One region of the Shigella sp. SIG3 genome, then DNA from elsewhere that is predicted to be linked to it. Evidence: predicted binding sites of a transcription regulator. Region 1 holds the regulator's gene; each other region holds the start of a gene.
The links. The regulator Fur, encoded in region 1, represses iron uptake genes when iron is present. The targets are predictions, from matches to a motif close to ATAATAATGAGAACNACTATCAA.

Region 2: the regulator Fur is predicted to act here: its motif matches at 3,612-3,634, upstream of sufA (Fe-S cluster assembly scaffold SufA).
Region 3: the regulator Fur is predicted to act here: its motif matches at 2,008-2,030, upstream of fhuF (siderophore-iron reductase FhuF).

Annotation. Positions count from the first base shown of each region.
Region 1 is NZ_JBQZXE010000021.1:26,249-33,246, reverse strand. It holds gene pgm (phosphoglucomutase (alpha-D-glucose-1,6-bisphosphate-dependent)) at 1-533, opposite strand, end outside; gene seqA (replication initiation negative regulator SeqA) at 559-1,104, opposite strand; gene ybfF (esterase) at 1,289-2,053, shown strand; gene ybfE (LexA regulated protein) at 2,193-2,486, shown strand; gene fldA (flavodoxin FldA) at 2,626-3,156, shown strand; gene uof (fur leader peptide) at 3,366-3,452, shown strand; gene fur (ferric iron uptake transcriptional regulator) at 3,445-3,891, shown strand; gene chiQ (ChiQ/YbfN family lipoprotein) at 3,975-4,301, opposite strand; gene chiP (chitoporin ChiP) at 4,338-5,744, opposite strand; gene glnS (glutamine--tRNA ligase) at 6,323-6,998, opposite strand, start outside.
Region 2 is NZ_JBQZXE010000075.1:3,619-10,616, forward strand. It holds gene sufD (Fe-S cluster assembly protein SufD) at 1-978, opposite strand, end outside; gene sufC (Fe-S cluster assembly ATPase SufC) at 953-1,699, opposite strand; gene sufB (Fe-S cluster assembly protein SufB) at 1,709-3,196, opposite strand; gene sufA (Fe-S cluster assembly scaffold SufA) at 3,205-3,573, opposite strand; gene ACUU1I_RS13715 (YdiH family protein) at 4,121-4,309, opposite strand; gene menI (1,4-dihydroxy-2-naphthoyl-CoA hydrolase) at 4,409-4,819, opposite strand; gene ydiJ (D-2-hydroxyglutarate dehydrogenase YdiJ) at 4,816-6,998, opposite strand, start outside.
Region 3 is NZ_JBQZXE010000013.1:48,288-55,285, reverse strand. It holds partial or broken gene ACUU1I_RS04910 (helix-turn-helix domain-containing protein) at 1-445, shown strand, start outside; gene bglJ (DNA-binding transcriptional activator BglJ) at 403-1,080, shown strand; gene fhuF (siderophore-iron reductase FhuF) at 1,118-1,906, opposite strand; gene ACUU1I_RS04895 (DUF1435 domain-containing protein) at 2,047-2,283, shown strand; tRNA gene ACUU1I_RS04890 (tRNA-Leu) at 2,322-2,408, opposite strand; tRNA gene ACUU1I_RS04885 (tRNA-Leu) at 2,443-2,529, opposite strand; tRNA gene ACUU1I_RS04880 (tRNA-Leu) at 2,558-2,644, opposite strand; gene rsmC (16S rRNA (guanine(1207)-N(2))-methyltransferase RsmC) at 2,921-3,952, opposite strand; gene holD (DNA polymerase III subunit psi) at 4,055-4,468, shown strand; gene rimI (ribosomal protein S18-alanine N-acetyltransferase) at 4,437-4,883, shown strand; gene yjjG (pyrimidine 5'-nucleotidase) at 4,898-5,575, shown strand; gene prfC (peptide chain release factor 3) at 5,666-6,998, shown strand, end outside.

The sequences.
Region 1 (6,998 bases):
TTGGCCCTGTCTTCCACCACTTTGGTGACGTTAGTATCAGCCGGGCCACCATTTGGCGGATTGTACTTGATACCACCATCTTCCGGCGGGTTATGGGACGGTGTAATCACGATACCGTCTGCCAGCGGGCCACCTTTTTTATTGTGAACCAGGATGGCATTGGAAACGGCAGGCGTCGGAGTGAAGCCATTGTTTTCCTGCACAATGACATCAACGCCGTTCGCTGCCAGCACTTCCAGTACGGAAATGAACGCAGGCTCGGACAGGGCGTGAGTATCTTTACCCACATAGCAAGGGCCAGTGATGCCGTTTTTCGCACGTTCTTCAGCAATTGCCTGAGCGATCGCCAGAATGTGCGGCTCGTTAAAGCTGTGGCGCGCTGCACTGCCACGGTGACCGGAAGTACCGAATTTCACCGCGTGCTCCGCATTCCCTGCTTCTGGTTTCAGTACATAATATTGCGCCGTCAGTTGGGCGACGTTAATCAAATCACTCTGTTGTGCAGGTTGGCCTGCACGATTGTGGATTGCCATTGCTTTGTCCTTTGTCTGCAACGTTTTAGATAGTTCCGCAAACCTTCTCAATCAATTCCGCCGGGAATTGCATCGACTGCATGATGTGTTCGATCATGCTGCATTTACGGCCGGTGTTGGTGTTGGTGATCACCCAATACGGCGTGCCTGGCACATGTTTCGGCTTGGTCTGATTACCATTTTTCAGCAGCGTTTGTTCATCTGCCGCAAAGTACACGCGTGTACGACCGTGCAACGATTCCGTTGCTTCGGCAAACGCCTGGGCGTCAAGAGAATATAGTGTAGACAACAGCAGCATAAAGCGATTGACCGCTCGCTTTTGCTCTGCGTATTCGTCCGAAAGCAGAAGTTCACGCATTGCGCGAACCTTGTCTTTAATCGTTTTGACCGGCTTCGCTTCGACGATAGCAGGTGACGCAACGCGAACCTCTTTCGTCACCGGAGCAGCAGGCTGTGATGCGGCGGAAAATTTCAACATACGCCGTAAAATGTCGGATGCGCTCTCGCCGATATGCTTAGTGTGGCTGGCAATATAGCTGTAGAGTTCATCATCAACTTCAATCGTTTTCATCTTAATCCAGTGCAGTGTCTTAGCTGAATACAAGTCGCCAAGAGTATATGAATAAATCCCGGCAGCGGATAGCGTCAAGCCTGGCTTGCAGAAAAACTCGGAATAAACCTTATTTGTTGCAGCCCTGTGGCACAATGGTCAACATAATACCCTAACCCGACAACGCGAAAAAAAGAACTTTGCCATGAAATTAAATATCCGCGCGCAAACTGCACAAAACCAGCACAATAATTCTCCCATCGTTCTTGTCCATGGTCTGTTTGGTAGCCTCGACAACCTTGGCGTACTGGCTCGCGATCTGGTAAACGATCACAATATCATCCAGGTTGATATGCGTAACCACGGTCTTTCACCAAGAGAGCCGGTAATGAATTACCCGGCGATGGCGCAGGATCTTGTTGATACCCTGGATGCACTGCAGATCGACAAAGCAACATTTATCGGTCACTCCATGGGCGGTAAAGCGGTAATGGCACTTACTGCACTGGCCCCCGATCGCATCGATAAACTGGTGGCGATCGATATCGCACCGGTCGACTATCACGTACGCCGTCATGATGAGATTTTCGCAGCTATCAACGCGGTCAGTGAATCGGACGCACAAACTCGCCAGCAAGCAGCAGCAATAATGCGCCAGCATCTTAATGAAGAAGGGGTGATTCAGTTTCTGTTGAAATCTTTTGTTGACGGGGAGTGGCGCTTTAACGTACCGGTATTGTGGGATCAGTATCCGCATATTGTGGGTTGGGAGAAAATCCCGGCATGGGATCACCCTGCCCTGTTTATCCCTGGCGGCAATTCTCCGTATGTTAGCGAGCAGTACCGTGATGATTTACTGGCACAATTTCCACAGGCACGGGCGCATGTGATTGCAGGCGCGGGTCACTGGGTCCATGCTGAAAAACCGGATGCGGTATTACGCGCTATCCGTCGCTATCTCAATGATTAACGCAACTGATTAAAAACCCAGCGTCCGCGTCGCTTTCCGCGCGTGGGCGTTGGCGTGAGTCATCGCGCTGATGTATTATGGCGCGCTATCCATCCGGGCAGAGGCCTGGCTGATTGTTTCCCCCGAAGTCACCAAGATCATGGCCAAAGAACAAACGGACCGTACGACATTAGATCTGTTCGCGCACGAGCGTCGACCGGGACGACCGAAAACTAATCCGCTTTCGCGCGATGAACAGCTGCGTATTAATAAACGCAACCAGCTAAAACGCGACAAAGTACGTGGCCTTAAGCGTGTCGAACTGAAGCTGAACGCGGAAGCTGTCGAGGCGCTGAACGAGCTGGCGGAATCGCGTAATATGAGCCGTAGCGAACTGATCGAAGAGATGTTAATGCAGCAACTGGCGGCGCTGCGTAGTCAGGGCATCGTTTAAATTTCCACTTTCATGTAGCACAGTGTGCAGTCCTGCTCGTTTGCTGATTCCGCAAGACTGCCTGTTCTGCTATGATTGCCTTTATCCGTGGGCAATTTTCCACCCCCATTTCAATAAGTTTCAAGAGGTTATTTCACTCATGGCTATCACTGGCATCTTTTTCGGCAGCGACACCGGTAATACCGAAAATATCGCAAAAATGATTCAAAAACAGCTTGGTAAAGACGTTGCCGATGTCCATGACATTGCAAAAAGCAGCAAAGAAGATCTGGAAGCTTACGACATTCTGCTGCTGGGCATCCCAACCTGGTATTACGGCGAAGCGCAGTGTGACTGGGATGACTTCTTCCCGACTCTCGAAGAGATTGATTTCAATGGTAAACTGGTTGCGCTGTTTGGTTGTGGTGACCAGGAAGATTACGCCGAATATTTCTGCGACGCATTGGGCACCATCCGCGACATCATTGAACCGCGCGGTGCAACCATCGTTGGTCACTGGCCAACTGCGGGCTATCATTTCGAAGCATCAAAAGGTCTGGCAGATGACGACCACTTTGTCGGTCTGGCTATCGACGAAGACCGTCAGCCGGAACTGACCGCTGAACGTGTAGAAAAATGGGTTAAACAGATTTCTGAAGAGTTGCATCTCGACGAAATTCTTAATGCCTGATGTGATGCGGCGTAGACTCATGTCTACGCCGTATTAATAGATAATGCCAATCAAAATAATTGCTACAAATTTGTAACTTTTGCTGTTGTACCTGTACAATGTCCCAGTGTTCAAGTGGCCTTGCCGTTGTAAATGTAAGCTGTGCCACGTTTTTATTAACAATATTTGCCAGGGACTTGTGGTTTTCATTTAGGCGTGGCAATTCTATAATGATACGCATTATCTCAAGAGCAAATTCTGTCACTTCTTCTAATGAAGTGAACCGCTTAGTAACAGGACAGATTCCGCATGACTGATAACAATACCGCCCTAAAGAAAGCTGGCCTGAAAGTAACGCTTCCTCGTTTAAAAATCCTGGAAGTTCTTCAGGAGCCGGACAACCATCACGTCAGTGCGGAAGATTTATACAAACGTCTGATCGATATGGGTGAAGAAATTGGTCTGGCTACGGTATATCGCGTACTGAACCAGTTTGACGACGCTGGTATCGTCACCCGCCACAATTTTGAAGGCGGTAAATCCGTATTTGAGCTGACACAGCAACATCACCACGATCACCTGATTTGCCTCGACTGCGGCAAGGTTATCGAATTTAGTGATGATTCCATCGAAGCGCGTCAGCGTGAAATTGCCGCAAAACATGGCATTCGCCTGACTAACCACAGTCTCTATCTTTACGGTCACTGTGCCGAAGGCGATTGCCGCGAAGATGAGCACGCGCACGAAGGCAAATAAGCCAGCCTGAACGAGAAAAGCCAACCTGCGGGTTGGCTTTTTTATACAAGGGAAATAAGAAAAGCGAGAGTTACAGCTCTCACTTATTTGTTATTACTGCGTATTTCCTGCCAGACCTTATCACAATCGGCTTTCACCGCCTGATCATTTCCGGTTTGCGTTGCACGCAGACACTGCTGATAATCCAGTACGCGTACACTTTCCTGGTCGGCAAACTGCTGATGTTGTTTCTCTTTCTTCAGCACGTTTAACACGCTCTGGCAGGCTTCAATTTTTTCTGGCGAACCTTGCGCGGTGTTGATACAGGCGCTGTATGCCTCTTTCAGACGGCTGTCTTCCTGTGGTGCGGTTGATTGCGCACAAGCTACCAGCCCCGATGCCATCATGGCGATGAGAATCAGTTTTTTCATTGAATGCGGCAGGCACAAAACCTGCCGCGTCGGGCATCAGAAGATGGTGAATGGTGCGATTACCATAAATTTCACGTCACGCTCATCCTGGAAGATGTTACCGTAACCGCCGCCCCAGCTTGGGATGTCGGAGTGGTTGTCGTATTCGGTGAAGTGCAGTTTGAACATCGTGCCTTTGGCGCGACCGTCCTGAATGGTGTAGACCGCATCCAGGCTGTAGGCAGACTCTTCAATAGTCCGGTTTTTGTCGTTGTACGCATCCGGATTGCTCTGCCAGGTCGCAGGTTTAGCATCCCATGCGTAAACGTAGGAAGCGCCGATGGCGAAGCCTGGAAGATTCCAGTTTTTCAGGTCATACATCGCACCGAAGAAGACCGCTTTTTCGCCGTTAGCGTTGAAGTAGGAACGGTTATCCCACCAGATATCCAGGCGGCCGTTGGAGGAAGCGTAGGTTGGGGTCATACGTTGCAGGAAGTATCCCTGCTGACTGTCAGCCTTAACCCAGGTGCCTTCGAGGCGCAAATCCACTACGTCAGCCGCCCGGTAACCAAAGGTCAACGCTTGCAGCCAAGCGGTGCCGTCATAAAGATCGTTGACGCTGCGATCGTCAACTTTATCGCGGGTACCATAGAACTGGTAGCTGGTGGTTAACGGGCTACCGGCGATATCAAATTTGTAGCTGGCTTTGGCAAAATATTGATCGATATACCCTTCCGCCTGACCAAATGCCGCTTCCAGTACGAAGTTATTTTTGAAGTCGTATTTCGCACCGATGGAGTGCAGATAATCAACTTTGGTGGTTTTATCGTTCTGATAAAACTCATCCATTTCCAGATGCCACGGCGCTTTGTATTCGTTGGTCCACATGTAGGAGAAACTCAAGGCACCAGCATCGCCGTAATCAAAATTCGCCCCGGCTTCCGCCCCCTGATAAGTACCCGGCATAAAGCTCCAGTGCGGCGCTAACAGCGTTTGACCGGTTGGCTGAATGTAACCTGCCCTCGCCCAAACCGGACCGTATTTAAATTTGGCCGCAGCTTTATACAGGCTTATACCGCTTTTGTCGCCGGACCAGTCTTCGTCATAGGCTTTATTACTTTTTGAAAACGCGATTTCGTTCGGGTGGGAGCTGTCGCCGTTTTCCGCCATTTCAATCGCCGTAAACGCAGCAATATCAAGGCCGAACATATCAGCAGCATAACCGGACTGAAAATCGAGGTTGGCATTCCAGGTGGAGTGAAAAAGGTTGGTTTTGTATTTGTCGCCGTCGGTAACATCTTTACGGTCGCGTTCACGCTGCCAGTAATAGATACCGCCGGTTAAGGTTGAATCGTCGATGAATCCTTCGGCGCGAGCCTCCGGCATTGCCATAAAGCCCGACATTGCTGTAACACCGGCAATAGCCAGCGCCAGCGTACTACGTTTGCCACTAAACGTACGCATGGGTTAATCCTCTTTGACGTATAAATTGCTGCACCAAAGGTGAACAGCGAAAAAAAATAAAAATTAAAAAAGTAGCGTTGAGAAAAGTCTCGCTGACTACAGGAACAGACTATTTTTCGCGACGCGAATTATCAATCTCTTTCTGTAACCAGAATGTAAGAACATGAGCAACCGCACATATTTTGATGATTTTTGTTACAAGGCTTAAGTTTGCGGTTGAAAGGCTTGCAGAAGAATAAAAACGTGAAATTCCAGCAAGATGAAAGCGGTTACATTTTATTTAATTATGTTTTGTGATTTTAAATTTATTTTATGGATAAATTGCGAAGCGGAATTAATTCGCGAAGAAAAGCAGAAAAAACGCCGCAGAGCGCGGCGTTTGGGATTGTTTGCTATTTCTTGCCGGATGCGGCGTGAACGCCTTATCCGGCCTACAAAAGCACGCAAATTCAATATATTGCAGAGATCATGTAGGCCTAATAAGCGAAGCGCATCAGGCAATTTAGCGTTTGAAATTTATTGTCTATTTATTGCCGGATGCGACGTAAATGCCTCACCCGGCTTGGTAGAACTTAAAATTACTCGCCTACTTTCGCCCAGGTATCACGCAGCCCAACGGTGCGGTTAAATACCGGTTTTTCGGCCGTGGAATGGCGGCTGTCGAGGCAGAAGTAACCTTCACGCTCAAACTGGAATGCTTTACCCGCTACCGCATCTTTCAGCGACGGTTCAGCAAAGCCCTGTTTGATCACCAGCGATTCCGGGTTAATCACCGACAGGAAATCATCCGCAGCACCTGGGTTAGGCACGCTGAACAGACGATCATACAAACGGATTTCAACCGGCAGCGCATGTGCCGCGCTCACCCAGTGAATAACACCTTTGACTTTACGACCATCTGCCGGATCTTTGCTTAAGGTGTCGGCGTCATAAGTACAGAAGATGGTGGTGATATTACCTTCGGCATCTTTCTCCACGCGTTCAGCCTTAATGACGTAAGCATTACGCAGACGCACTTCTTTACCCAGCACCAGACGTTTGTACTGCTTGTTAGCTTCTTCGCGGAAATCGGCGCGATCGATCCAAATTTCACCGCTAAACGGCACCTGACGGCTCCCCATTTCCGGTTTGTTCGGATGGTTCGGCATGGTGACCATTTCGCCTTCGCCCTGATAGTTTTCGATAACCAGTTTCACCGGATCGATAACTGCCATTGCGCGCGGCGCATTTTCGTTGAGATCTTCACGGATGCAG
Region 2 (6,998 bases), on a different contig from region 1:
CGTTTTGATGGCGTGCTGCGCGACGTTGATCAAACCGTTAAATACCGCGCGGCCTTTGTCGCTGACGATAGTTTTGTGCAACTGTCGGCTGTTACAAAAACCTTTATTGTGTTCCAGCCAGGTACGGGTATCACACACCTCGTTTTTCACCGGCATCGCCAGGCTATTGATCCGCAGCGTGCTGTTTTCGCCATTGAGTTGCGTACTGGTGTTGTGTCGTAACACTGCGCCACCCAGCAGGAAACTATGGCTAAATGCGGTGGCATCGTCAGCCAGCAACAAATCGTTATGGGCAAAGTGGTGACTGACCGGGTTTTCAAACGCCAGCTTGATATGCTGCAAGTGGGCGTTCGCTGCGACATTGATAGTGAACCGTGCCCCGGTAAAATGACGAGCATCATTAAGGCTGACAAAATGTTCGATCACCGTTGCTTCGGCACCTTCCGCCAGATCCAGATGATGCCGGTAATGGGCAGTGTTCACCTCTTCACCTGCCACGCCCTGGGTGATATGCATTAACAGCAATGGCTTTGCCGGCCGTTGACCGCGCTTCACGGCGATATGCGTCACGCTTTGTGCCAGGCTTTCCGTCAAATGCAGAAACACTTCCGCCTGAATAGCGTCGGGTAACCCCTGACGGTCGTCGTTAATGCTCACTTCATATCCGCTGCCTTCAATTGCATCGCTCAGCGCGGGCACGTAACGTCCATCGACAAACACCAGCCGCACGGCGTCTAACGTTAACGCTAAGGCATCACGCTGCTGTGGGGATATATCTCCCGCAATGCTGACAAACTGACTATTGGTCAGCCCTTCCAGCGGCGTATATTTCCAGTTTTCATGTTTACGTGTCGGCAGTCCGGTACGCAGCAATTGTTGTAAATGCTGCTGTGCTTGCGGTGAGCGTTTTGTCCCTTCAGCTTCAAACAAGTGATGCCACTGTTGCAGCGCATTACTGCTGTTCGGTAAGCCAGCCATAACCCTGCTCCTCCAGTTGTTTGACCAACGTGAAATCGCCGGATTTCACAATTCGTCCCTGATATAGCACATGAACGTAATCAGGCTTGATGTAGTCGAGAATGCGTTGGTAGTGCGTAACAATGATGAATGAGCGCTTGCCATCACGCAGCGAGTTCACGCCATCGGCGACCACTTTTAATGCGTCAATATCCAGCCCGGAGTCCGACTCATCAAGAATGCATAACTCCGGTTCCAGCACCGCCATTTGCAAAATATCGTTGCGCTTTTTCTCGCCGCCGGAAAAACCAACGTTTACCGAACGGGTTAATAAATCTTCCGGCATCTTCAGGAGAGCGATTTTCTCTTCCATCAAATCCTGAAAATCAAAGCGGTCGTGCGTTTCCTGGCCGCGATAGCTGCGCACTGCATTAAGTGCCGTTTGCAGGAAAAACTGGTTACTGACGCCTGGAATCTCCACCGGATACTGGAAGGCCATAAAGATGCCTTCGCCTGCACGATCTTCCGGCGACAGTGCAAGCAAATCTTTGCCTTTGAACTCAACCGTGCCGCCCGTCACTTCATAATCTTCGCGCCCGGCAAGCGTTGCCGATAAAGTACTTTTGCCCGAACCGTTTGGCCCCATAATGGCGTGAACTTCGCCGGGACGAACGTCGAGGCTTAATCCACGCAGGATAGCTTTATCTTCCACGCTGACGTGTAAATCTTTAATACTTAACATGTTTATTCCTTATCCGACGCTGTGTTCAAGACTGATGGCGAGGAGTTTTTGTGCTTCAACGGCAAATTCCAGCGGCAGTTCTGAGAACACGTCTTTGCAGAAACCGTTAACAATCATCGAGATGGCGTCTTCTTCGCTGATCCCGCGTTGCAGGCAGTAAAACAGTTGATCTTCACCAATACGTGATGTCGTTGCCTCGTGCTCCAGTTGTGCGCTGTTATTGCGACATTCGACATACGGGAAGGTATGCGCCCCACAATTAGCGCCAATCAGCATTGAGTCGCACTGAGTGAAATTGCGCGCATTGGTTGCCGTCGGCATGATTTTCACTAAGCCGCGATAACTGTTCTGACTATGTCCGGCAGAGATCCCTTTCGAGATAATGGTCGATTTGGTGTTTTTACCGATGTGGATCATCTTGGTGCCGGTATCCGCTTGCTGATGACCGCTGGTCAGCGCCACTGAGTAAAACTCACCAATGGAGTTATCGCCGCGCAAAATGCAGCTGGGATATTTCCACGTAATCGCTGACCCGGTTTCTGATTGCGTCCATGACATTTTGCTGTTTTCGCCTTCGCACAAAGCACGCTTGGTGACGAAGTTGAGAATACCGCCGGTGTTGTTATCGCCAGGGAACCAGTTTTGTACCGTGGAATATTTCACCTCGGCGTTTTTATGGATGATGACTTCCACCACTGCCGCGTGCAACTGATAGCTGTCACGCACCGGAGCGGAACAGCCTTCAATGTAGCTGACGTAGCTGTCTTCGTCGGCCACCAGAATTGTGCGCTCAAACTGCCCGGTTTTTTCCGCGTTAATGCGAAAATAGGTGGAAAGTTCCATCGGGCAGCGCACGCCTTTAGGCACATAAATAAACGTACCGTCAGAGGCTACCGCCGCATTAAGTGCTGCAAAGAAGTTGTCATTCCCCGGCACCACGGTGCCGAGATATTTACGCACCAGTTCCGGGTGATCGTGGATCGCCTCACCAAAGGAACAGAAAATAATTCCCTGCTCCGCCAGTTTTTCGCGATAAGTGGTGGCAACCGAAACAGAGTCGAAAATGGCATCCACCGCCACCTCTTTGCCTTCCCGCACGGGAACGCCCAACTGCTCAAACGCCGCCTCCACCTCTTTACTTAAAAAGGCGTTCGCGCCAGTTTGCTGCACCGCGCCAGGTTCAGACGCGCAAGTGTCGTCACAATTACCGCACGATGGTGCTGAGTAGTAGCTGTAATCCTGATAATTCAGCTTGTCGTAGTGCGCTTTCAACCAGTGCGGTTCTTCCATCTCCAGCCATGCGCGATAGGCGTTTAGACGAAACTCCAGCATCCACTCCGGCTCATTACGCTTCGCCGAAATTGCGCGCACCACCTCTTCGTTTATCCCCTTTGCCAGCTCATCGGTGGCTAACTGGGTGAAGAATCCTTCTTTATAATTCAGCGGGCCGCCGGTCCAGGTTTTGACATCGTCAGTTGCTTCAGTATTACGAGACATAGTACCGCCTATACCCTAAAGCTTTCGCCACAGCCACATTCATTCTGGGCTTTAGGGTTGTGAAATTTGAATATCTGATTAAGTCCTTCACGAACGAAATCGATTTCCGTGCCATCAATAAACGGCATCGATTGCAGCGGGACAAACAGCTTCGCGCCGTCGTGTTCAAACAGCAGATCGTCTTTGTCCGGCTCGCTAACACTGTCGAGCACATAGCCAAAGCCCGCGCAGCCCGTTTGCTTCACACCTAAGCGCACGCCGACCATACCTGGCTGCTTTGCCACCAGCTCGCGGATGTGTATCGCCGCTGCGGGTGTCAGCGTTAAGCCTTGCCAGGCGAAATCCTGTGGGTTAAAGGTTCCTGAATGCATGTCCATCTATTTACCTCACTTCATCGCTTTCAGCGTATAACAGCATGTTAGTGATAATGATTATCAGTTCAACCCAGCAAACGCAGGGGCTTTACCGTAAAACATGCTTTTTGCCTGCTTTTAATAAGCATAGCCCCTGATGTGTGGGTTAACAGGCACGCTAAGAATTAGGTATCTCATTGTTAGATAATGGTTATTATCTAAGGAGCATTAAGGCTGTGATGAAAAAGAAAAAGTTGTATTGAAAATGACTATTTAAGAGATAGGTAAAAAAGTGCAGCGTTCAGAAATAAGAAAACCCTTAAGTCTGTGCGACACAGGCTTAAGGGTTTCTACCCCATCCGGCGCTTATCTCCGGCACTCTCAGTGGCTTAGCTCTTGAAGGGGCGATAAGAATAATCTCATAAAGCTAACCCGCCGTTTTAACACAAACTGCGATTAGTATTATTTTTGAACAATATCAGGCGGTAGATAAGCAGTATTAAGAAGGTCATCGAACCTGGACGGAGGTTAATCCAGGTCGATTTGGCGAACTTGCGGCATTAAGTCAGGATCAATGCACGCCCAGACGCCAGGCAAAGTAGATTTCTTCTTTTAATTCAGCAGAAGAGAGAGTAAGCAGGTCAGCAAATTCAAGTTCTAGTTGTTTCAGACGTTTGAGATATTGGGCAGGTGAAAGATTGCTCTGGTCACGGCGTAAAAATTCAATGGCCAGCTGGGTGGGATCAAGTTGAGTAGACATAGCATCCTCGCTTTTAGACAAGACCTGCACAGTATACCACCGTTTACTGTGCAGATAATGACCAAAAGCAATATGCGTCACACTTTTCTGGTGACAACGTCACAAAATGGCGGTCGTCAATCGTGACGAACAGCACAAACGCCCTTTCTCATCGAAGATTTCAATCTGCCAGACCTGGTGACGCGAACCGAGATGCAACGGTTTACATATGCCGCGCACCCGCCCTTCTCGTGCCGAGCGGACGTGATTAGCATTGATTTCCAGACCAACCACTTTTTGCTCACCTTCGGTACATAAATAACCGGCAACGGAACCGATACTTTCGGCCAGTACCACGGATGCTCCTCCATGCAGCAACCCGAAAGGCTGCTTTGTCCGCGAGTCTACTGGCATTGTCGCTTCAAGGGTGTCATCACCAATATGTTCAAAGCGAATATCCAGGAACCCCACCATGTTTCCTTCACCCATAGCATTCAGTGCTTCCAGGGTGATTTTCCGTTTCCATATCATTTAATAATCTCCAGTAAAGCCTGCACAGGATGGCGTACCCCCGTGCCTTCAACCCGTTTTACCTGGCTACGGCAGGAATATCCGGTCGCCAGACAGCGGTTACGCGGCAGTCGCTGCATAGCCTGATGCCAGGATAACTCATAGATCCCGAGCGAATTTTCATGGTTTTTCGCTTCATGTCCGTAAGTCCCTGCCATGCCGCAGCAACCCACGCTGACATTTTCCAGTTTCGCGCCAAAACGGGCAAATATCGCGGCCCATTGTGCTGGCGCGCCCGGCAAAGCGGTAACCTCGGTACAGTGACCAAAGAAATACCATGATTCACCGCTGACTGTAGCCACTGGATGTGACTCAAGTGCGCTTGCCAGCCATTCATTCGCAAGTAAGACGTTAAACTCGCCACGTTCCTCGCCCAGCGCCAGTTTATATTCATCGCGATAACAAAGTACCAGCGCCGGATCGACGCCCACCATTGGCATCCCAAGCTTAGCCATACGGTTGAGGAAATCCGCCGTCTTTTTCGCCGTCTTCGCAAAACGATTAAGAAAGCCTTTGATATGCTGGGCTTTGCCATTTGGCGAAAATGGCAGTAACACAGGCTGGAAACCTAATTTTTCAACCAGACGGACAAAATCCGCCACCACTTGCGCATCGTAATAGCTGGTAAAGGGGTCCTGCACCACCAACACCGTGCGCGCTTTCTGCTCTGCATTGAGAGCTTCAAGCTGTTCCAGCGTCATGTTTGCCGAGCGATGCCCCACCATTTGTTGTTGTAGCGAGGGGACCGACAGCAGTGGCAAATCAACCATGCCGATATGTTTTTCCGAGAGTTTGCGCACCAGCGGCTGGTTAATGAAGAAGTTAAAGGTTTTCGGCGCGCGTGCCATCAGCGGTGCGTAGCTCTCGACCGTAGCAACGAGGTGGTCGCGAAGCGGGCGTAAATAACGGGTGTGATAGAGCTGCAGAAAACGAGAGCGAAACTCCGGCACATCAATTTTGATGGGGCACTGGGTCGAACAAGCTTTACAGGCCAGACAGCCCGACATCGCCTCTTTGACTTCGTGTGAGAAGTCATATTCGCCTTTATTCGCATGCCAGCTATTGCGCGTGCGGGCAATTAACGTCCGCAAACTGACGCCGGATTCAGGCAGTTCTTGTTCCAGTTTGAGTGGGTCAACGCCGCGATCCGCCAACAAGCGCAGCCATTCACGCACCAGCGTTGCGCGCCCTTTCGGTGAATGAATCCGGTTCTGGGTGATCTTCATCGACGGACACATCGGACTACGGGCATCAAAGTTGAAGCATAAACCGTTGCCGTTACACTCCATCGCACCGCGCCACTGCTGGCGTACCGCAATGGGGATCTGCCGATCGAATGTACCGCGCTTCACCGCGTCCACTTTCATCATCGGCGCATCGAGACCTTCTGGCGGGCAAATCTTCCCTGGGTTGAGTCGGTTATGCGGGTCAAATGCCGCTTTCACTTTGCGCAGTTCTGCAAAAAGTTCCTCACCGAAAAACGCCGGGCTGTATTCAGCGCGAAAACCTTTGCCGTGCTCGCCCCACAACAAACCACCGTATTTCGCAGTCAGCGCCACCACGTCATCAGAGATTTGCTTCATCAAAATCTCTTGTTGCGGATCGCACATATCCAGTGCCGGACGGACGTGCAAGACACCTGCGTCGACGTGACCGAACATACCGTAGCTTAAGCCGTGGCTGTCGAGCAGCGCGCGAAATTCAGCAATATAATCGGCCAGATGTTCCGGCGGTACGCAGGTATCCTCAGCAAACGGAATTGGCTTAGCGGCACCTTTGGCATTGCCAAGCAGACCAACGGCTTTTTTGCGCATCGCATAGATACGTTCAACCCCCGCCAGCTCGCGGCACACCTGCCAGCCAATCACACCTGCCTGTTGGCTAGCAATCAGCTCATCAAGCCGCACACAGAGTGCATTAACTCGCTCGTCAATCAGCGCCTCATCATCACCAGCAAATTCCACAATGTTCAGTCCGAGCATCTCTTTGTCAGGCACATCGGTAATCAACTCGCTGACGGAATGCCAGACAATATCTTCCCGCGCCAGATTCAGCACTTTTGAGTCCACCGTCTCTACCGAAAGCGCCCGCGCCTCAACCATAAACGGCGCGTTACGCAGCGCAGAGTCAAAAGAGTCAT
Region 3 (6,998 bases), on a different contig from region 1:
TTCCCAGGCTGTAGAACTGCTCATGTGCCCTACGGCGACGTTATTGTCTGATGTTGAACCCATTGAGAATCTGGTCAAGACCGTACGTTCCGGCAATACGCATGCAGAGCGTATCAGCGCCATGCTGACCTCTCCGGCAATGACTGAAACTCATGATTTTAGCTATCGCTCCGTCATTCTCACTCTTTCAGAGCGCAAGGTACTGCGGCTATTAGGTAAAGGATGGGGCATCAACCAGATAGCTTCATTGCTTAAGAAAAGTAATAAAACTATCAGCGCCCAAAAAAACAGTGCGATGCGTCGACTGGCAATTCACAGCAACGCTGAAATGTATGCATGGATAAATAGCGCGCAGGGTGCAAGAGAACTTAACTTGCCTTCTGTTTATGGAGATGCCGCAGAATGGAACACAGCCGAATTAAGAAGAGAAATGTCGCACTCATAGAAAAATGCGTCATGAGTAGTATCGGTATTGAGAGTTTATTCAGAAAGTTTGCGGGCAACCCTTATAAGCTCCATACCTATACCAGTCAGGAGTCATTTCAGGATGCCATGTCGCGGATCTCGTTTGCGGCGGTCATTTTTTCTTTTTCTGCCATGAGAAGTGAGCGGAGAGAGGGATTATCTTGCCTGACTGAGCTGGCGATTAAGTTTCCGCGTACCCGGCGTTTAGTTATTGTGGATGATGATATTGAAGCTCGGCTGATTGGTTCATTGTCGCCATCACCGCTGGACGGTGTATTAAGTAAAGCGTCAACGCTGGAGATTTTTCATCAGGAATTCTTTTTGTCATTAAATGGTGTACGTCAGGCGACCGACCGACTGAACAATCAGTGGTACATTAACCAAAGCCGGACGTTAAGCCCGACGGAGAGAGAAATATTGCGCTTTATGTCGCGTGGCTACTCAATGACACAAATTGCCGAGCAGCTTAAACGTAATATCAAAACGATCCGAGCGCATAAATTTAATGTGATGTCGAAACTGGGCGTCAGTTCTGATGCAGGGTTGTTGGAGGCCGCAGATATTCTGTTATGTATGCGGCATTGCGAAGCAAGTAATGTGTTGCATCCCTATTAATCCGCATGATGCCGGGTTTACTTCCCCGGCAGTGCTTTCATTTCAGCGTACAATAGCCACATTGCTGCACATCCGGTAAGCGATAACGCTGGCAGCAAGTGCGGCGCACCAGCAGGCCGTCGCGCAGTACCACGGTACGCCAGAGTGGATTATCTTCACCGTTCGTGAGCGTTTTCTCAAAAAAGAGGGCATGGCGCAGCGATTCAACAGTAGCCTCGCCGAGCAGTTGCTTCATCTCAGTGAGATACCAGTTGATCAAATAACCGGTATTACTCCAGATAAGTTTGCCGTTGATCTCTCCGGTCGCTTCTAGTGCTTGCACAACCGGAACCAGCGCCTGGCTGATTAACGTTTCCATTCGCTGCTGCGGCGAATGTGGTGTTGCGTTTTTATCTTCACACACATCGACCCAGAAACAGGCGACGCGTCCGGTTTCGTGAAACTCAGCATGGAAATGTTCCGGCGACACATCTAATGCTTTTTCCTGCGTCAGTAGCGCCAGCATTAATGGTGGCACCATCAGGCCGATATACCATTGTGCCCATAGTGAGATCAGCGGTTTGTTCTCGCGGATCATCGTTGGTTGGTTGCGATAGATATGATCGGAATAGACCGCCAGTAGAGAACTTAGCGCATTCGGTGATGACCATTGCGCCAGCGTCATGGCGTTAAGCGGAGCGGGTTCATCCAGGCGGATAAACTCCAGCAAATGTTCACGATGTTTGGCGATCATCGCCCGTACGGCTTGTGCAAGCCCAGCATCCTGCGGCTGGAGATGCGTTCGCCAGATGACATCTTCATAGAGCGGTGCGGAACGATAGGCCATAATCGTGATAGTAATCTAAATGATAATGATTGCTAATCCTATCGATAGGTTTACTCGATAGCAAGGGATTTCTCTGGCTTGCAAATGATAAAAATTATCATATGATATTGGTTTTCATTATCAATGAAAGAGATGAAACCATGTTGCAACGTACGCTGGGCAGTGGCTGGGGAGTGTTGCTGCCGGGATTGCTGATTGCAGGGCTGATGTATGCGGATTTATCGCCGGATCAGTGGCGGATTGTCATTCTGATGGGATTAGTATTGACGCCGGTGATGCTGTATCACAAACAGTTGCGGCATTACATTTTGCTACCATCGTGCCTGGCGCTTATTGCTGGCATCATGCTGATGATAATGAATTTGAATCAGGGATGACAAAACAGGGAAGAAACAAGAAAGGAAGTAAAGATAATTGGTGCGAGGGGGGGGACTTGAACCCCCACGTCCGTAAGGACACTAACACCTGAAGCTAGCGCGTCTACCAATTCCGCCACCTTCGCACAGTCATCTTACTTTTTTTGATATCGCCTCGTTTGGTGCGAGGGGGGGGACTTGAACCCCCACGTCCGTAAGAACACTAACACCTGAAGCTAGCGCGTCTACCAATTCCGCCACCTTCGCCCAGTGCGAGCAATATCAACGTGGTTTTTGGTGCGAAGGGGGGGACTTGAACCCCCACGTCCGTAAGGACACTAACACCTGAAGCTAGCGCGTCTACCAATTCCGCCACCTTCGCATACCATCAATTCTTAAAAAGAATTGCTACCACGGAGGCGCATTCTAGTGGTTTTCAGCTTTTCGTCAATAGTTAATTATCGCCTGATGTGTAATTGCTGGAAAAATGTCCATCAGGAAACTAGCGTGCAGGTTTGGTAGGCATGCGGGGGCAGATGCCAGATGCGACGCTGGCGCGTCTTATCTGGCCTACGAAGGGCTAACGTGCAGGTTTTGTAGGTCGGATAAGGCGTTCACGCCGCATCCGACACGGTATGCGGCGACAGATATCAGATACTCAACCTTTCTTCGCCTGGCGGGTCATAATGGCGCGATATACCTTGAAGCGCCCGGTTTGCGTGATAACTTCATGGAAGCCAAATGTCTCATCCAGCACGTCCGGGTAAGGCAGGAAGGCGTTCGCTACAATTCGCAGCTCGCCGCCGCTATTAAGATGACGCACCGCGCCACGAATCAGCGTTTGCGCCGCATCCAGGCTGGTTTGCATCCCATCGTGGAACGGCGGGTTGGAGATGATCATATCAAAACAACCTTTCACCTCGGAAAAGACGTTGCTGGCAAAGACTTCACCTTCAACACCGTTGGCTGCAAGTGTTGCGCGGCTGGCTTCTACCGCCGGGGCAGAGACATCGCACAAGGTGAGACGAATTTTCGGCGAATGGCGCGCAAAGGCAACTGAAAGTACACCCGCGCCACAGCCGACATCCAGCACTTTACCTTTCGTGTGCGGAGTTAACGTCGAGAGCAGCAACTGGCTACCGACATCCAGACCGTCGCGGCTAAACACGCCAGGCAGCGTTTTGACCGTCAGGCCATCGACGCTGTATTCGCCCCAGAATTTATCCGCATCAAATACTGGCTGTTTTTCCAGACGACCAAAATAGAGGCCACAGCGACGAGCGCTGTCGACTTTATTCAACGGCGCATAATCTGCCAGCATCTGCTCAGCGCTGCGCACGCCGCTGCGGTTCTCGCCAACGACAAAAATATCTGTCCCCACTGGCAGCAGAGAAAGTAAATTCATCAACTGGAACTGGGCTTCCGGTTTGTTCTTCGGCCAGTAGTAAATCAGCGTATCGCAATCTGCGACATCATTCGCCGTGGCGACCAGACTAAAACGGGCGTTATCCCCCATCTGGCAGCTTAACACCTGCCAATGGTGGAATTGCTGGGTATGAGCACGGCTGGCCGCGGTATCTAAACGCGCGGGCAGGTCATCCTGTAAGTCTCCGGCAAACAGAATACGGCTTTGTTCGAAATCATCACTGTGACGCAGCAAGACTTCACTTGCCGGGGTAAATGCAGACATGGAATGCTCCTCAATTGATACTGGCGGCGATTATAGCCATATGTTGGCGCGGTATCGACGAATTTGCTATATTTGCGCCCCTGACAACAGGAGCGATTCGCTATGACATCCCGACGAGACTGGCAGTTACAGCAACTGGGCATTACCCAGTGGTCGCTGCGTCGCCCTGGCGCGTTGCAGGGGGAGATTGCCATTGCGAGCCCGGCACACGTCCGTCTGGTGATGGTGGCAAACGATCTTCCCGCCCTGACTGATCCTTTAGTGAGCGATGTTCTGCGCGCATTAACCGTCAGCCCCGATCAAGTGCTGCAACTGACGCCAGAAAAAATCGCGATGCTGCCGCAAGGCAGTCGCTGCAACAGCTGGCGGTTGGGTACTGACGAACCGCTATCATTGGAAGGCGCTCAGGTGGCATCACCGGCGCTCACCGAATTACGGGCAAACCCAACGGCACGCGCCGCGTTATGGCAACAAATTTGCACATATGAACACGATTTCTTCCCTCGAAACGACTGATTTACCAGCGGCTTACCACATTGAACAACGCGCCCACGCCTTTCCGTGGAGTGAAAAAACCTTTGCCAGCAACCAGGGCGAGCGTTATCTCAACTTTCAGTTAACGCAAAACGGCAAAATGGCGGCGTTTGCGATTACGCAAGTGGTGCTGGATGAAGCTACATTGTTCAATATTGCGGTCGATCCCGACTATCAGCGTCAGGGGCTGGGTAGGGCGCTGCTGGAACATCTGATCGACGAACTGGAAAAACGCGGCGTGGCGACACTATGGCTGGAAGTCCGTGCCTCAAATGCTGCCGCCATTGCCCTGTACGAAAGTTTAGGCTTTAACGAGGCGACGATTCGCCGCAATTACTACCCCACCACGGACGGTCGCGAAGACGCCATCATCATGGCGTTGCCAATCAGTATGTAAGACAAGGTGGAATAATGAAGTGGGACTGGATTTTCTTTGATGCCGATGAAACGCTGTTTACCTTTGACTCATTCACCGGCCTGCAGCGGATGTTTCTTGATTACAGCGTCACCTTTACCGCTGAAGATTTTCAGGACTATCAGGCCGTTAACAAGCCACTGTGGGTGGATTATCAAAACGGCGCGATCACTTCATTACAGCTTCAGCACGGGCGTTTCGAGAGCTGGGCCGAACGGCTGAAAGTTGAAGCAGGCTTGCTTAACGATGCCTTTATTAATGCGATGGCGGAAATCTGTACGCCGTTGCCGGGCGCGGTTTCTCTGCTTAACGCCATTCGTGGCAACGCTAAAATCGGCATCATCACCAACGGTTTTAGCGCCTTGCAGCAAGTGCGTCTGGAACGGACGGGCCTGCGTGATTACTTCGATTTGCTGGTGATTTCCGAAGAAGTTGGCGTTGCCAAACCGAATAAGAAAATTTTCGATTATGCGCTGGAACAGGCGGGCAATCCTGACCGTTCACGCGTGCTGATGGTTGGCGACACTGCCGAGTCCGATATTCTCGGTGGCATCAACGCCGGGCTTGCGACCTGCTGGCTGAATGCGCACAATCGCGAGCAACCAGAAGGCATCGCGCCCACCTGGACCGTTTCTTCGTTGCACGAACTGGAGCAGCTCCTGTGTAAACACTGATTGCCTCCCCCCCGTTGATGGGTAAAATAGCCGCAATTTTTCGTTTTCAACAAGCGCGGCGCGATGCCGCTTACTCAAGAAGAAAGAATTATGACGTTGTCTCCTTATTTGCAAGAGGTGGCGAAGCGCCGCACTTTTGCCATTATTTCTCACCCGGACGCCGGTAAAACTACCATCACCGAGAAGGTGCTGCTGTTCGGACAGGCCATTCAGACCGCCGGTACAGTAAAAGGCCGTGGTTCCAACCAGCACGCTAAGTCGGACTGGATGGAGATGGAAAAGCAGCGTGGGATCTCCATTACTACGTCTGTGATGCAGTTTCCGTATCACGATTGCCTGGTTAACCTGCTCGACACCCCGGGGCACGAAGACTTCTCGGAAGATACCTATCGTACCCTGACGGCGGTGGACTGCTGCCTGATGGTTATCGACGCCGCAAAAGGTGTTGAAGATCGTACCCGTAAGCTGATGGAAGTTACCCGTCTGCGCGACACGCCGATCCTCACCTTTATGAACAAACTTGACCGTGATATCCGCGACCCGATGGAACTGCTCGATGAAGTTGAGAACGAGCTGAAAATTGGCTGCGCACCGATCACCTGGCCAATTGGCTGCGGCAAGCTGTTTAAAGGCGTTTACCACCTTTATAAAGATGAAACCTATCTCTATCAGAGCGGTAAAGGGCACACCATTCAGGAAGTCCGCATTGTTAAAGGGCTGAATAACCCGGATCTCGATGCTGCGGTTGGTGAAGATCTGGCACAGCAGCTGCGTGACGAACTGGAACTGGTTAAAGGCGCGTCTAACGAGTTCGACAAAGAGCTGTTCCTTGCGGGCGAAATCACTCCGGTATTCTTCGGTACTGCGCTGGGTAACTTCGGCGTTGATCATATGCTGAATGGCCTGGTGGAGTGGGCGCCTGCGCCGATGCCGCGTCAGACCGATACCCGTACCGTAGAAGCGAGCGAAGATAAATTTACCGGCTTCGTATTTAAAATTCAGGCCAACATGGACCCGAAACACCGCGACCGCGTGGCGTTTATGCGTGTGGTGTCCGGTAAATATGAAAAAGGCATGAAACTGCGCCAGGTGCGCACTGCGAAAGATGTGGTGATCTCCGACGCGCTGACCTTTATGGCGGGTGACCGTTCGCACGTTGAAGAAGCGTATCCGGGCGATATCCTCGGCCTGCACAACCACGGCACCATTCAGATCGGCGACACCTTTACCCAGGGTGAGATGATGAAGTTCACCGGTATTCCGAACTTCGCACCAGAACTGTTCCGTCGTATCCGCCTGAAAGATCCGCTGAAGCAAAAACAGCTGCTCAAAGGGCTGGTACAGCTTTCCGAAGAGGGCGCGGTGCAGGTGTTCCGTCCAATCTCCAACAACGATCTGATCGTTGGTGCGGTTGGTGTGCTGC